One region of the Mesorhizobium sp. M0514 genome, then DNA from elsewhere that is predicted to be linked to it. Evidence: riboswitches for the same ligand, from Rfam matches in the RefSeq annotation. Region 1 holds a riboswitch; the other holds the start of a gene.

Region 1 (7,907 bases):
ACGCGTTCGAGGAAGCGACGGTCGTGCGAGATGACGATCAGCGCCGAAGACGTCCGGACAAGCTCTTCTTCCAGCCATTCGATGACCGACAAATCGAGATGGTTCGTCGGCTCATCAAGCAGCAGAATATCGGGTTCGGGCGCCATGACGCGGGCAAGTGCTGCGCGGCGCGCCTCGCCGCCGGAGAGATCGTTGGGGTTCTCCGTGCCGGCGAGGCCGAGATGCTCCATCAGATATGTGGCGCGGTAGGGATCGTCGGCAGGCCCAAGCCCGGCCTCGACATAGGCACGCACATTGGCAAAGCCGTCCATGTCGGGCATTTGCGGGAGATAGCGCACCGTTGCCGAAGGCTGGCGGAAGACCTCGCCGTCTTGCGGCTCGATCAGACCGGCGGCAATCTTCAGGAGCGTCGACTTGCCGGAGCCGTTGCGGCCGACGAGCGCGATCTTGTCACCGGCGGACGTCGTCAGTTCGGCGCCATCGAGCAGCGGCGTGCCGCCAAAGGTCAGTCTTATGCCGTCGAGGTTGAGAAGGGGCGGGGCCATATCAGCTTTCAGGCAAGGGATAGGGGTGGGCGAGCAGCAGCGCGCGGCCATGGCCGAGCGCGATTTCGAGGCCCCCGGTCTTGTTGGACTTGACCTCGTTCGAGATGGTCAGCGACGAGCCGAACACGACCTCGACATGGTCGAGCGGCCACTTCGCGCCGGACACGGTGAGGCCCGAAAGATCGGAAAAGCCGAGCACCGAAAACAGCGTTCCGTCGGCATAGTCGAAGCCGGCCTTGCCAGGCAGCAGAGGGGCGCCTTCCTGCGCTCCGCTGGTCAACAGCACTTTTGTGCCTGTCTCTGCCAGCCGCAGGCTGAGCGCCAGATGCAGGAAGGCGTGGTCGGCGCGCTTGCCGCCGAAAGCGCCGGCCAGCACCAGGCTGGTGGCGCCGCGTCCCAATGCCGCCGCGATCGCCAGTTCGCCATCGGTCTTGTCCTTTTCGGGAGGAAACACCTCCCGCGGCACGGCGGCGAGATCGGCAGGCAGGTCCGCCGGCACGGAATCGAAATCGCCGACCCACAGCTCCGGCATCAGGCCGAGCTGGCGGGCATGACCGATGCCGGCGTCGGCGGCGATGACGCGCGTGCCCGCGACCTGGCGGTCGAGCCGCGGCGTGCGGACGAGATCGCCGCCAAGTAGGATGGTGAATGTGCTCATATCCGCTGGCCCTTACCAGCCCCGCCGACGAAACGGAAGGCCGAGCGGCACCGTCACTCTTTGTTGGAGCATGATCTTCTTCCGGAAACGGATTCCACTTTCCGGGATCATGCTCGGGCAAACTTCCACTTGCGGGGCACCTTGGCCGGGCCTATGTGTCGAAACGCTCTAACGGGGTGCCGGACGCGATCTTCGCGGACCGGCTGAGAGGCAGTCTCGCCAACCCGCTGAACCTGATCCGGTTTGTACCGGCGGAGGGATTAGACGCTTCGGACAGCCCGACGCCTCAATTCCTTTCAACACGAATGAAGAAGGAGGCGCCGATGCGCATGTTTTTGTCCCGTTTTGTCCCAGCGCTGGGGCTTGCTGTTTCGCTACTGGCAAGCTCTGCGTCAGCGCAGGAAAAACTCACGATCTATACCTATGAGAGTTTCACTGCCGACTGGGGTCCGGGCCCCCAGGTGAAGAAGGAATTCGAGGCCGAGTGCGGCTGCAGCGTCGACTTCGTCTCGGTGGCCGACGGCGTCGCGCTGCTCAACCGCGTCAAGCTCGAAGGTGCCTCGACCAAGGCCGATATCGTGCTTGGTCTCGACACCAACCTCACCGCTGAAGCCAAGGCTTCCGGCCTGTTTGTCCCACATGGCGCGGTGGCTGAAAACAACGTGCCGGGCGGCTGGAGCGACGACACTTTCGTGCCCTATGATTATGGTTATTTCGCCGTCGTCTACGACACCGAAAAGCTGAAGAGCCCGCCGAAGAGCCTGAAGGAACTGGTCGAGGGCGATGCCGCCGACAAGATCGTCATCCAGGATCCGAGGACGTCGACGCCGGGCCTTGGCCTGCTGCTGTGGGTCAAGTCGGTCTATGGCGACAAGGCGCCGGAAGCCTGGGCGAAACTCAAGGGCAAAGTGCTGACGGTGACGCCGGGCTGGAGCGAGGCCTACGGCCTGTTCACCAAGGGCGAGGCGCCGATGGTGCTTTCCTATACGACGTCGCCGGCCTACCACATGGTGGCCGAGAACACCGGGCGCTACCAGGCGGCCTCGTTCGAGGAAGGCGAGTATCTGCAGGTCGAGGTCGCCGGCATCACCACCACGGGCGCGAAGAATCCGCTGGCGGCGAAGTTCCTGGCCTTCATGACCGGGCCGAAATTCCAGGATGTCATTCCGGAGACCAACTGGATGTTCCCGGCCGGGAAAACCGACAAGCCGCTCAATCCGGCTTTTGATAGGCTGGTCAAGCCGGCGAAGACCTTGCTGTTCAGCCCGGAAGAGGTCGCGGCAAATCGCAAGGCCTGGGTGGATGAATGGCTGGCGGTGATGAGCAAGTAGATTTGGCTGTATAGTCAAAAGATGAGTGCTCTACGGCGCCCCCCTCTGTCCTGCCGGACATCTCCCCCACGAGGGGGGAGATTGGCCTTTACGTTGACTTTCGCCAATCTCCGAAGCTGCAGGAATGAGCGGAGCGCTAAAACCGCCAATCTCCCCCCTCGTGGGGGAGATGTCCGGCAGGACAGAGGGGGGCGCGAAGGAACGCGACGCCCGGTAAAGAGTGCAACGCTCTGACCCCCGCATCACGGCCGGCATTGTCGCGCTTGCGGCAATCGCGCTGCTGATCGGTGGCGCCTTCGCCGGCCTTATCCGCGAAGGCGCGCACGACCTTTCCGGCGCCGCGTCCGCCTTTGACCTCTATCTCCTGCGCGTTGTCCGCTTCACGCTCTGGCAGGCTGCGCTCTCGACTCTGCTTTCCGCCGTACCGGCGCTCTTCGTCGCCCGGGCGCTGTCGCGGCATCCGCGCTTCTTCGGACGCGGCTTCATCCTGCAGCTGTTCACTGTGCCCCTTGCCTTGCCGGCAATTGTCGGAGCGCTGGGCATACTGGCGCTCTATGGCCGCGCCGGTTTTTTCGCCGCGATCGGTGGCCAGAGCTGGCCCGACATCTATGGGCTGCCGGGCATCCTCGTCGCCCACGTCTTCTTTAACCTGCCGCTGGCCACCCGGCTGTTCCTCGAAGCGCTGGGCACGGTGCCGGCCGATCAATGGCGGCTGGCGAGCCAGCTCGGCATGGGAGCGAGGCCAGCCTTCCGGCTGATCGAGTGGCCGGTGCTGCGCGCCGCGCTGCCGGGCGTCGCCGGGCTTGTCTTCATGCTTTGCATCACCTCCTTCACCATCGTCCTGATCCTCGGCGGCGGGCCGGCGGCGACGACGCTGGAAGTCGCCATCTATCAGGCGCTGCGTTTCGACTTCGATCCGGCGCGAGCGGTGACGCTGACGGTGCTGCAGATCGCGCTGACTTTTGCCGTCATGCTGGCGCTGACGCGGCTCGGCGCCAATATGACCGGCGACGCCAATTTGCCTGTCGCGCCGCGTTGCTATCACTTGGCCGGCAAAGCAGAAACAGCGTTCAACGCCGTCCTGATCGTGCTCGCCTTGCTGTTCGTCGCCGGACCAATGGCGGCCACCGTCGCGTCCGGCCTCGACGCCGATCTCGGCCGGTTGGCGGGCGAGAGTGCCGTGCGTCAGGCGACGCTGACCAGCGCCGGTCTCGCCTTCTCTGCGGCGCTACTTTCGGTGTCGCTGTCGCTGTCGCTGATCATGGCTCGGCGGGCATTGTCGCTGCGCCGCCGGTCCAGTGACCGTTCATTGCTCGAACATGCCACCGACACAGGTGCCGGCTTCGTCCTCGTCGTGCCGCCCATCGTCATCGGCGCCGGCTGGTTTCTCCTGCTGCGCACGGTCAGCGATGTCTTTGCTATAGCGCCGGTCATGGTCGTCACCGTCAATGCGGTGATGGCGATGCCCTTTGCCATCCGCGCGATGCGCCCGGCCTATGATGCGGCGAGCGAGCGCCACGAAAAGCTGTGCGCGCAGCTCGGCATTGCGGGCTGGAACCGGCTGCTTCTGGTCGACTGGCCATCGCTCCGGCGGCCGCTGGCCACCGGCTTTGCCTTCGCGATGGCACTGTCGCTCGGCGATCTCGGCGTCATCGCGCTGTTCGGCAGCGATTCGGTGCAGACCTTGCCCTATCTCCTGCTGGCGCGCATGGGCAGCTATCGCACGGCCGATGCTGCCGGGCTGGCTTTGCTGCTCGGGGCGGTCTGCCTTGCATTGGTGGTCGCGGCAGACTGGCTGGGACGGGGAGAGAGATCGTGACGTCCGCTGTGGAGAAAGGCACGACTGTCCGGCTGGACAAGGTCTCGTTCAGCTATGGCGAAACGTCATTCCTGTTCGATGTCGAATTCGATACATCGAAGATCACCGCCATCATGGGGGCAAGTGGTTCGGGCAAATCGACCTTGCTCAATCTGGTGGCTGGTTTCGAGACGCCAGAGTCCGGTCGTGTGCTGATCGGCGGCGCCGATGTCGGCGCCGAGCCGCCTTCGGTGCGGCCGGTGTCGATGGTATTCCAGGAAAACAATCTGTTTGCTCATCTCTCGGTGGAGAAGAATGTCGGGCTCGGCCGCTCGCCATCGCTCAACCTGACCGACGCCGATCGCGCCGCAATCGCCGAGGCGCTTGACCGCGTCGGCCTGGCCGGCAAGGAAATGCGCCTGCCGCGCGAACTCTCCGGCGGCGAAAGGCAGCGCGTGGCGCTCGCCCGCGTTCTGGTGCGCGACCGGCCGGTGCTGCTGCTCGACGAGCCGTTCGCTTCGCTCGGGCCAGCACTGCGCGACGACATGCTCGACCTGGTGGCCGGCGTTCATGCCGAGCGGGCGATGACGGTGCTGTTCGTCACGCATCAGCCGGAAGACGCTCGCCGTATCGGCGAGCAGATGGTTTTTCTGGACAATGGCAGGGTTGCCGCGACGGGACCTGCCGCCGATTTTTTCGACGGCACTGGCCCTGAAGCGTTTCGGCGCTATATCGGCGCAAGTTCGGGCGGATCACGCGATATTGCCCGGAAGCGGACATAATTTACGACCAAACCGGCTACAGGTGATGTGGCGCTTGCTTGCCATGGTCCAGCTGATGTGGCTAGGTCCGCTTAGTACTGGTCCGGCACGAGCCGTGATTTGCCCCCTACAGCGCCGCATCCGGCCGGATGCGTAAACGCTGTAGGTTTTTTGATGTGTGCAGGATTGCCAACGAAAACCGATTTTTCGCTGGCGCGGACCCCGGTCCAAATCATGCGCCGAGAGCTGAAGGAACGCCGTGCTGCCGACCGGCACCGACACTTTGAAACGCAGACCGCTGGTGCGCTTCCTCGCGCTGGCCGGCCTTGCCGTGGCGCTGGCCAGCTGCCAGATGTTCACGCCTCCCGAAGTGCAGGAATCCGGCTTCCAGCCTTCCGACAAGCCGATCACGGTCGACAATGTCGCCGCCAACAGCAAGCTTGCCGAACTGGCGAAGGCACAGCATCCGCGCATCCTTGCCACCTATGGCGGCGAATATTCCGATCCCAAGCTCGAGCGCATGGTGGCCAAGGTTGTCGGCAGCCTGACCGTGGTGTCGGCCAATCCGACCCAGACCTATCGCATCACCATCCTCAATTCGCCCAACGTCAACGCTTTCGCGCTGCCGGGCGGCTATCTCTACGTCACCCGCGGCCTGCTGGCGCTGGCCAATGATTCGGCCGAACTCGCCGCCGTCATCGCGCATGAGATGGGCCACGTCACCGCCAATCACGGCTTGCAGCGCCAGCAGCTCGAGGCCGAGGAAGGCCTGGCGACCAAGGTGGTCTCCGATGTGCTGGGCGACAGCCCGACCGCCAAGCAGGCATTGATCCGCGGCAAGCTGAGGCTGGCGCAGTTCTCGCGCAACCAGGAGCTGGAGGCAGACGCGATCGGCATCAAGTCGATCGGCGAGGCCGGTTACGATCCCTATGCCGCCGGGCGTTTCCTGCAGTCGATGTCGGCCTATACCGATTTCCGCTCGATCAGCGGCGCCACCGACGCCAGCCTCGACTTCCTGGCCACGCACCCCAACACGCCGCAGCGAATTGATCTGGCGCAGCGCCACGCCCGCCAGTTCGGCGCGCCGGGCATCGGCACCCGCGACCGCGATTCCTTCCTGGCCGGGATAGACGGCCTGCTCTATGGCGACACGCCGGAAGAGGGCTATGTGCGCGGCCAGACCTTCCTGCATCCGGGCCTCGGCGTTTCGTTCACGGTGCCCGACGGCTTCATCATCGACAATTCGGCGGCGGCAGTGACGGCGACCGGTCCCGGCGACATGGCGATCCGCTTCGACGGTGTGTCGATCGACAAGGATCGTGCGCTGACCGACTACATCAGAAGCGGCTGGGTGGCCGGTCTCGACGAGACCAGTGTGCGCCAGGAGACGATCGACGGCAACCAGGCGGCGACCGCGCACGCCGGCGCCGATGGCTGGCAGTTCGACATTGCGGTGATCCGCGCCGGCGGTCAGGTCTACCGGCTTTTGACAGCGGCCCCCTCGGCCAGCACGACACTCGATCCGGTGGCACGCTCGGTCAGCGGTTCGTTCCGCGTGCTCAGCCCCGCCGAGAAGGCGGCACTGAAGCCGCTGCATATCCGCGTCGTCACGGTACAGGCCGGGCAGACGATGGGCACACTTTCGGCGCAGATGGTCGGCGTCGACCGCAAGCTCGATCTGTTCCGCGTGCTCAACGCGATGTCGCCGGGCGCCTCGGTTTCGGCCGGCGACAAGGTCAAGATCGTCACGGACAGATAGCGCCGGTCTTCGTCAGAAACCCCAGCCTTCGTAGTGCTTTTTTCTGAGATAACTTTTCTGAGATAACTCGGGGCGGTACCCCTGTTCCTGGCAATCTCACGCTGCCATGAATTCGGGGTTCTGCTTGACCAGCGCGAGCTTGAGCTTTTCCATGGCGCGGGCCTCGATCTGGCGGACACGCTCCTTGGAAATGCCGAGCGTCTCGCCGAGCGCCTCAAGCGTCGCACCTTCGTCTGTCAGCCGACGCTCCTCGATGATCCTGAGTTCGCGGGCATTGAGCGCGCGGAGCGCCGTCTTCAGCCACATCAGGCGCCGTTCGACGTCGATGGTGTCGCCGGCGACCTCGTCAGGCAATGGATCGTCCGAAATCAGGAAGTCCATCCGCTCGGTGGTACCGGCCTCATCGGCGAGCGGTGCGTTGAGCGAAGAGTCAGGTGCTGAAAGCCTGGAATCCATCTTCTCGACATCGGCCTCGGAGACGCCGAGGGCTACCGAGACTTCGCGGTAGAGCGTGGCGTTGGAGATCGGCTCGGCGCCGTTGGCAAGACGGGCGCGCAGGCGCCGCAGGTTGAAGAACAGCGCCTTTTGCGCCGAAGAGGTGCCGCCGCGAACGATCGACCAGTTGCGCAGGATATAGTCCTGCATCGAAGCGCGGATCCACCATGTCGCATAGGTCGAGAAGCGCACCTCGCGCTCCGGCTCGAAACGCGCGGCTGCTTCCAGCAGCCCGACATGGCCCTCCTGGACCAGATCTCCGAGCGGCAGGCCGTAATGTCGGAATTTCGAAGCCATGGAGATGACCAGCCGCATATGGGCGACGGTGATCTGATGCAGAGCCTGCTGATCCTGGTCCTCCTTCCAGCGCAAGGCGAGAACATGTTCCTCATCGCGCTCGAGGTAGGGGGCTTTCATTGCCGTGCGGACCATGGTCCGTCCTGCCGTGTCTTCGATCATGCCGCGCTCCTGCTCCCGGACATTTTCGGACGGCCTGGCGGCCGTTATCTCTGTTTGACGCAATTCCGAAGGAAACCGCTTTCCCACTTTCCTGGAATTGC
Region 2 (7,383 bases), on a different contig from region 1:
CGGTGGTGTTCGACGAGCGAGCGGGCGCCGACATCTTGCTGACGCCGTAGCGCGGCGGCGCCGGGTTGTGGCAGCCAGAAAAGTCGAACAGCGTGCAAAAAGCTGTGCAGGCATGGCCCATAAGCGCGGCGTGGAAAAGTTCTGCGCGTGGGTGTATTCTCCAGGTCGCAAGCGGTCGCAGACCGCATAGGGGGAGAAATGACATGCCGAGGGTTTCAGAACTCTTTTTCAAAACTGCCATCTTGTTCCTGATGTTGGGGATTGCGGCCGGCCTGCAGATGGCGATCTCGGGTGACCACGCCGCTTTTCCGGCGCACGCGCATATCAATCTGCTCGGTTGGGTGACGAGCGCCATCTTCGGCGGCTACTACGCGCTCAATCCGCAAAAGGCGGCGCGTCGCATCGCCATGATCCACTACGGGCTCTACACACTCGGCCTGGTGATCATGCTGCCGGCGCTGTATATGATGCTGCAGGGAAACCCGGCGCTTGAACCGATCGTCGCCGGCGGCTCGCTCATCGTCGCCGCTGCCGTTCTGGTTTTTGCTTTCGTGGTGTTTTCGCCCGAAACGGCGCGCTCGGTGTCCGGCGTGGTGCCGGCTTCTCGCTGACTGTTCGCGCAGCGATCAAGTCCGACCCGCGTTCGCGACCCGCGACGCGGGTTGGCCAGCCCGATGGACAGCCGCTGGTTTGCGGTGTCTACCGCCGCGTGGGCGGCCATAACTGAGCCCCACACGTATTATTTCGTGACTATTTGGCGCCGGAACCTTCCCAGATATCGCGCGTTGCGGCGACTGTATTCGCGCTGCCTTATATATAGGCAGCCTTGAGTACTTCCACAGCATGGGTTGGGGGAGGAGCAGGACACCATGTCGAACAGAGAAATCGGAACGTCGGCCTCGCTGGGCCGACGCATCGCCGATCTGAAAGCCAGGATGCGAGACGCCAGCGTTACTGAACACGAGATGCAGACCTTCCAGAAGGTCGCAGCCATCATGGGAGGTGTCGAAGGCTCCCTACGCCTCGACGCCGACGACCTGATCGCGGCGTCCTTCGTCACCGAGGCGCTCGGCGATCCCGGGTCGAATTGAAGCCATGCGCCCGTCGGCACTAAGTGCCGGCGGTCGATGGGCTGTTACGCCGGTCGTCTGCGATACTGGAGCGTGTGCGCACCGCCTGCGGCGGACAATCTCTTGCGCACTTTGAAGATTTCAGGCGAGCGGCCTCAACGGCGCTTGGAACATTGGACTTCGCGTTCGTGCTCTCGGCTGCCTCGCGGCTGTCGAAGGTGTGTCGCCGTCGCCGTCCAGTCCTTGACCACAAGGGCTAAATTAACCAAACCGCCAAGGCCCCTTAAACGAAGGATCCGACCAGCCGGATCCTTCGAAATATCAATCGCGATGCTCCGGCATCGCCTTCAGCTCATCCTTGGTCCAACTGGTGACGGCGTGGACGTCCCGGGAAACCTCTCGAAAGTCCGCGGTCGCTGCCCTTACACCTCGTCGAACGGGCCGCCGCGCCTCGCCAGGTCGTGACCAATGGCGGCTTCCTCGGCGTCGTCGGGCAAGGCATCGTCACTGTCCTGGTAGGGGTTGTCGTCATCCTCCTCGGGCAGTTCGCCTTCCTTCTCGACTCCGGTGGTGTCCGGCAGGCTTTCCTCATCTGCTCCGTCGGGCAGGACCGTTGCGCCACGCAGCGCATCCCAATCCTGCCGGCGCGGCGTCGGCGCTTCCACCTCGTCATTGGCCATCCTGTCGCGGGCATCGTTTTTGCTCGGTGGCGCCTCGACCTCGTCATTGGGTTTTCTGTTTCGTTCTTCCATGATTGCCTCCTCCGGGCGGCTTTGCGTCGAGAAGGTGGAACTCACTTCCGGCTGTCAGGTTCCGGCAACCACTCCATCTCCGTGGAACCAATTGCCGCCAGTCTGCTTTGCCAAGGACTAGTCTGCTTTGCCAAGGAGATGAATCCAGAGGAGCTGGACCATGAAGACTTTCCCCCTCATCCCATGCGTGCTGCTCTTGGCGCTGGCCGACCCGGCGGCTGCGCAGGACAATGGCGACCAGCACGGCCCTGCCGCGCCTTGCCAGGCGCAGCCTCAGGACGATGGTCAGAAGCCGCCGGTCGCCAATGGCGGCGGCGAATCGACCAGCACGCTCGGTCCCTGCGGCGGCGTGCTGCAGCCGCCGCCCAGTGGTGACCAGGGTATGACGCAGCCGCCGCCGGATCAGGGCAAGACGCCGGTGATCAAGCCTGGCGAGGTGCCTGCGCAGCCGCCGAAGCAATGACCTTTGCTTGAAACTTCACGGCGTGGCACGAAGGCGGTCGGTTCCGGTCTTGGCCGGGCGACGCGGTCACCGGATCAATGCCGGCGCCGGCCGCGATCGCCACCGGAATTGGAGCCGTGCATCATCCATGTCGAAGGTCTCCTGAGGGATTGTGCTTCAATGCGAATCTTGCGGGTGCGGGTTCTGCTGGCATGACCGGGAAGCCGATCAATTTAGTCTCCGCTTGCGGAACAAGACCGTACCGGCTGCGTTTGCCTCCAGGAGCCCGCCACCTCGATCTGCGCTGTTTTCGCCTCATGCGGGAACACGGCGGAGCTCGCCAACAACGACAGGAGACGAAGATGAAAACCATCCTTATTCCCGCCGTCGCCGGGCTCGCCATGATCGCTGGTATCGGCATTGCCGCCGCCGACGAGGTCATCGTCACGCAGCCGGCACAGCAGCAGGTGATCATCACCCCGGAACAGCGCACGGTCGTGCACCAGTACGTAAAGAAACATCCGCTTGCCTCGGTTAATCTGCTCGGCGTCGAATTGAATGTCGGCACTGCCTTGCCTGACACTGTCGAGCTGCAGGAGGTTCCCGACGTTCAGTACAGATACGCCGTCGTCGACAACCATACCGTGTTGGTCGACCCCAGCACGCGCAGGATTGTCGAGGTGGTCGAGTAACGCTCGACAACCTAACCATTCATCGGTGATACGGCCCTGTCGTTCTTCCTAAAAGGGCGGCAGGGCCGAATGACGAACATGATGAAAGGAGAATTGCCATGTTGCCGCATGTCGAGACCCCGAACTCCGCCAATGTTGCGGCGTGTTGCGACAAGTTGCTGGCCGAGCGCAACACGGCGCTGTTATCGATGAAGGAAGCGATCGCGCTCCTGCGGGAGCGCACCGGCACCGATCGTTCGGATGCCGACCTCGCGGGGCTGATCGTCAAGAAAGCGGCGCTGCTCGGCGTTGCGGTGATTTCCGACCCGCGCTGAGATGTCTCGTCACTCAAGACGCCGGCCGAATTTTCGGCTAATGTTTTCGTGGAATCTGGACCAACCGACCGGACCCAACCACGGAGGCTTAAGTGACGGACGACAAACAGGACCGCATTCGCCAGCGCGCGCACGAGATTTGGGAAAAGGCCGGCCGGCCTGAAGGCGCGCATCAGGAACACTGGGAGCAGGCCACGGCTGAAGTCGATGGCGCGGTCGCCAAGCCAAAAAAGGCGGCGAAGAAAGCTGACGCCAAGCCCGCCAAGGCAGCCGCCAAGCCAAAGGCAGCGAAGCCTGCCGCCGCAAAGTCCGGCAAAGCCAAATCGAAATAAGGCCAAGTTGAAACGAGGCCAGTCGAAATAGAGCAAGGCCGGAATTCGCTGGCCGGGCCATCCTTGGCGCCCGCCGTTCAGGCGCGCCCGAGCCTCTCAACCTGACGAATTGCGCCTGCGACGGGCAGCGCAATTCCTTGTGTTTGGCGACAGCCGCCCCTCATGCCTCCCAGGCATAACTCGACAGCGCAAAGCGAATCCCGGCAGCTGTCATAGCCAGTTCGCATTCGGTGATCTGGCGCAGGTGGCGCAGATAGCGCGTCACGGTCTGTGGCAGCCAGCCGGCGCAGGCCTCGACATAGGCGCGGCTGTGAACAAGGGTGCCGGTCGACAGCCTCTCGTTCTTCTCGGCAACGACTTTCAGATATTGGCGGATGAAGCGGATGTCGTCGGCGATGTCCTGGCTAGCCATTCGCCAAGCCCCGGCGAGGCGTTCGCACTGATCGAATGACAAGGGCAACAAAGGGGGCGGCAACAAAGGCGGCGGCAACGACGGGGGTGACAGCAAAGGACGAGAGAGATCGGCGAAGGCAACATGGTTCGCTGTGCTCAAGGACATTCCTCTCTGCGAAAAGAGATATCGTACTTTATGTACGAATCAGCGTCAAGCCAATTTCGTACGGTTGGGACGATGGCAATGAATATAGCAGCGGTCGCTTCAGCTAATCACGCATCGTGAATCCTTCAGGAGTCGCACCAATTTCGCGGAGGGCTTTTCCCAGGATGGTGTTGACTGTTTCCCTCGTGTCGGCGTCGAACAGGTTCAAGCCGCGCCGGATCGTCTCGCGCCAGTTTTCGCCCTTGTCCCACGCTTCCATGAAGGCGAGGGCAAGGTCGTCCTGGCGACGTGTGGCTTCGAGCGCTTGGGTCAGCAGGCGCGCTTGATGGAGATCCTTCTCCCGCTTGGCGCCAGCGCTCGGCCCGCGTCGCGAGGCGACGATCAGCTTGTGGATGGCGTAGCGCTGGGCGAGGGGACCAGCACAGGCAAGCCCGAGCGATGCAGCAGCACAGTTCGGATGGGGTCGCGGATAAGGAAATCCAGAAACCGTAAGGGCTGGGCGGAGGCTCTGCCGTTTTCTTATAATTACGTTTATCAGCTTGAATTCCAACGCAGTTATAAGAAATTCGTGGAAATCTTATAACGCAACGAACTGACGAGTCGCTCTGAACGCCCGGGCGCCCGGCACGTCTGGCCCAAAACACTTTCCCGCAGTGCCTCAACAAACGGCTTCCCCAATGCCGCGAACGGTGCTTTAACCCGCCCATCCACAGGGGTGCTCCGTATCGTCGGGGCTGAGATGAGGGCGGCAAGCCTTCGGACCCTAAAGCTGATCTGGATAATACCAGCGGAGCGAGGCGGGCGATGTTTTCAGGCGCACAGATTTCCCTTTATCCCATGACCGACGATTTCGTCGGCGTCATCCTCGGCGCGCTCGGCGCGCTCGATCCCTGGCGCGACCGGCTGCGGATCGAAACCGATGACATCTCGACCCTTATGGTCGGGCCGCCCGAGGTGCTGTTTCCCGCCATGCGCGACCTGTTCGTCGCGGCGGCCAAAAGCGGCAAGCACTGCGTGCTTTCGGCGGCGGTCTCGCGCGGCTGTCCGGGCGAGCCCGACGATCCGATCTGCCGCTCCGACGAGACCGGCGGCCCCGCCATTCCGCTGGACGAGCGCAAGATCGCCGCGATCCGCGCTGTCCAGGCCACGCCGTCGACCGGCCAGCCGGTGGCGGCGCAGTTCTCGCTCTACGTTAGGGGCACGGGCGACCATATGGACGAGATCTACGGCTGCATGGATTTCCTGAAACAGTCCGGCGTCTTTGAGCGCTCAAAGAACTTCTGCACCAAATTGCGTGGCGATGCCGGTGCGGTGTTTGCCACGCTCAACGAGGCCTTCTGCCGCTTCGGCCCCGGCGCCGGCCACGTCACCCTCGACATCACGATCTCGGCGAACAGCCCGAGCGCCGTCTGAGCCGCGGCTCAAGCGTCGTTCCTTGAGGATATTGCCGTGGCTGGTTTATCTGACCCATTGCGTGGAGGAGATGCCTCTGACCCCTCAGCACAGAGAGGAGGGGAGCCATTGGCGATTGGCGAAGACCGCGATGCCCACGAATCTCCCCCTCGAGGGGGGAGATTGCGCCTCACCGCCTTCTCCCTCACATATCGATCATCGAGCGCTTCACCCGGCCGATGATGGTGATGGCGCCTTCGAGCGCCGGCGGCGGGATGTCCATGTAGGAGGCCGGCTGGAAGGGCGGGTTCTCGTTGGGGCGGTAACGCTTGTAGGTGGCCTGGCCGGATTCGTCAGAAATGACGTAGCAGCCATTGGTCACCAGCCGCTTGTCCCTGAGGTTGACGAAGATGATCGAATCCGGTGGCGAGATCTTGTTCATCGACGGGCCGTCGACGCGCAGAGCAATCCATTGGCCCTGCTCCAGATCGGTGGTGGGGATGGTCGGATAGTCGCTGAGATTGACCACCATGTCCTGGCTGCCGAGTTCGCCGGCGCTGATCCATGAGACGATGGGCACATCGACGGTGGCCAGCGACGGCATCGGGATCTGCCGGCCCGACTCGTCAAAGCCGAAATGGCCCCCCGCAAGGCTGCCGCCGTCGCCGTTGAACAAGAGCCAGCCGGGATCGACGCCGAACAGGCGGCCGTATTTCTCCGCCGCCTTGCGCGACAGCGGCCGGTTACCGTTCTCGTGACTGATCAGCGTGTTCTTGTTGATGTCGCGCAATGCCCGCGCGGCGTCGCTCGGCGAGGCATAACCTGCCTCCGCCCGTGCCTGCTGCAATCTGTGCCTCGGTTCCTGCATCGTACAAATTGCCTGAATTTATCGTCCAGTACGTACGATTTCGCTTGCGTACGTTTCGTACATATCGTACGCTTAGCGCATGATCGAACAAACCGCAAGCGTTTCCGCAGGCATCCTCAGCTTTCTCCCATCGTCCGGGCTGTCCTCCTCCCCGGTCCGGACGCAAACCGGGGCTTCTGCCCCGGATCCGTTCGAACCGTCGTCCCCCCGATCGACCGGAACGGCCGGAGCCGCTCCTCTCCCGACTCCGGCCACCTCTTCGGCCCATGGCGCCGCCGGTGCGCCAAGGGCTGTCTCCGGCGGGCAGGACCTTTCCTGCATCCGCACGGAAGATGGCACCGTCATCCTGTTCGACCGGCTGACGGGCAGGGCGGTTTCCGCCCTCACCAAAGCGGCCGCCGAAGCCGCCTTGCGGCATCTCGCCGGCTCGCTGCCGGCCGCCAGTATCGGCTGACCGCACCGACCATCCGCTCTGATTTTTCCCGTAGGCCCTCGGGGCCGGCGCTCGGCCTTTGCGCGCAATCAATGGATACCGACATGACTGCCTATACCGACACCGAATTGCAGGAGATCGCCGTCTGGCTGAGGGATGGCCTGTCGGCCACAGGGATCGCCGTCCGCTTCACGGCGCTGCGCGGCAGTCCGGTCTCGCGCAACGCCATCATCGGCATCGTCCACCGCAACAGCGCGTCGAAGACCATCGGCTTCGCCAACCCCAGAGGCGGCAGGTCGGGCGGCCGACCGAGGAAGAATGCGACGGCGCCGGCTGCAGCCAACGAGAACACGGCAGGGAAGATCCTGCCCGTTCAGCCGAGCAAGCCGGTAAGGCGGCCTGAAGTTTCGAAGCCGGCCGCACCGGCCACACCGGTCGCCAGGCAAGCCAGACACACGCCGGCCAGGCCTTTGTTGCCAGCCCGTCCGGCGCCCTCGATCCCGGGCGAAGGACGGCTGGTGGTGGACGG

Evidence for each region. A riboswitch is a leader RNA that binds a small molecule or an ion and turns the genes downstream of it on or off. The one in region 1 is predicted to bind thiamine pyrophosphate.
Region 2: it holds a riboswitch for thiamine pyrophosphate, as region 1 does, so the genes downstream of both, NKI61_RS31335 (YkoF family thiamine/hydroxymethylpyrimidine-binding protein) here and thiB (thiamine ABC transporter substrate binding subunit) in region 1, are expected to answer to the same signal.

What each region holds. Positions count from the first base shown of each region.
Region 1 covers NZ_JAMYQZ010000118.1:2,462-10,368, forward strand. Annotated here, with positions in the region: gene NKI61_RS29720 (ABC-F family ATP-binding cassette domain-containing protein) at 1-545, opposite strand, end outside; gene NKI61_RS29725 (thiamine diphosphokinase) at 547-1,203, opposite strand; TPP riboswitch at 1,366-1,480, shown strand; gene thiB (thiamine ABC transporter substrate binding subunit) at 1,527-2,534, shown strand; gene thiP (thiamine/thiamine pyrophosphate ABC transporter permease) at 2,755-4,353, shown strand; gene thiQ (thiamine ABC transporter ATP-binding protein) at 4,350-5,114, shown strand; gene NKI61_RS29745 (M48 family metalloprotease) at 5,446-6,852, shown strand; gene NKI61_RS29750 (RNA polymerase factor sigma-32) at 6,949-7,806, opposite strand.
Region 2 covers NZ_JAMYQZ010000145.1:394-7,776, reverse strand. Annotated here, with positions in the region: gene NKI61_RS31390 (hypothetical protein) at 1-50, shown strand, start outside; gene NKI61_RS31385 (hypothetical protein) at 204-611, shown strand; gene NKI61_RS31380 (hypothetical protein) at 870-1,091, shown strand; partial or broken gene NKI61_RS33020 (PRC-barrel domain containing protein) at 1,392-1,526, opposite strand; gene NKI61_RS31370 (hypothetical protein) at 1,493-1,822, opposite strand; gene NKI61_RS31365 (hypothetical protein) at 1,983-2,285, shown strand; gene NKI61_RS31360 (DUF1236 domain-containing protein) at 2,627-2,956, shown strand; gene NKI61_RS31355 (hypothetical protein) at 3,055-3,270, shown strand; gene NKI61_RS31350 (DUF2934 domain-containing protein) at 3,363-3,602, shown strand; gene NKI61_RS31345 (hypothetical protein) at 3,763-4,014, opposite strand; gene NKI61_RS31340 (GSU2403 family nucleotidyltransferase fold protein) at 4,265-4,711, opposite strand; TPP riboswitch at 4,863-4,975, shown strand; gene NKI61_RS31335 (YkoF family thiamine/hydroxymethylpyrimidine-binding protein) at 4,966-5,574, shown strand; gene NKI61_RS31330 (LexA family transcriptional regulator) at 5,759-6,421, opposite strand; gene NKI61_RS31325 (hypothetical protein) at 6,501-6,875, shown strand; gene NKI61_RS31320 (GcrA cell cycle regulator) at 6,959-7,383, shown strand, end outside.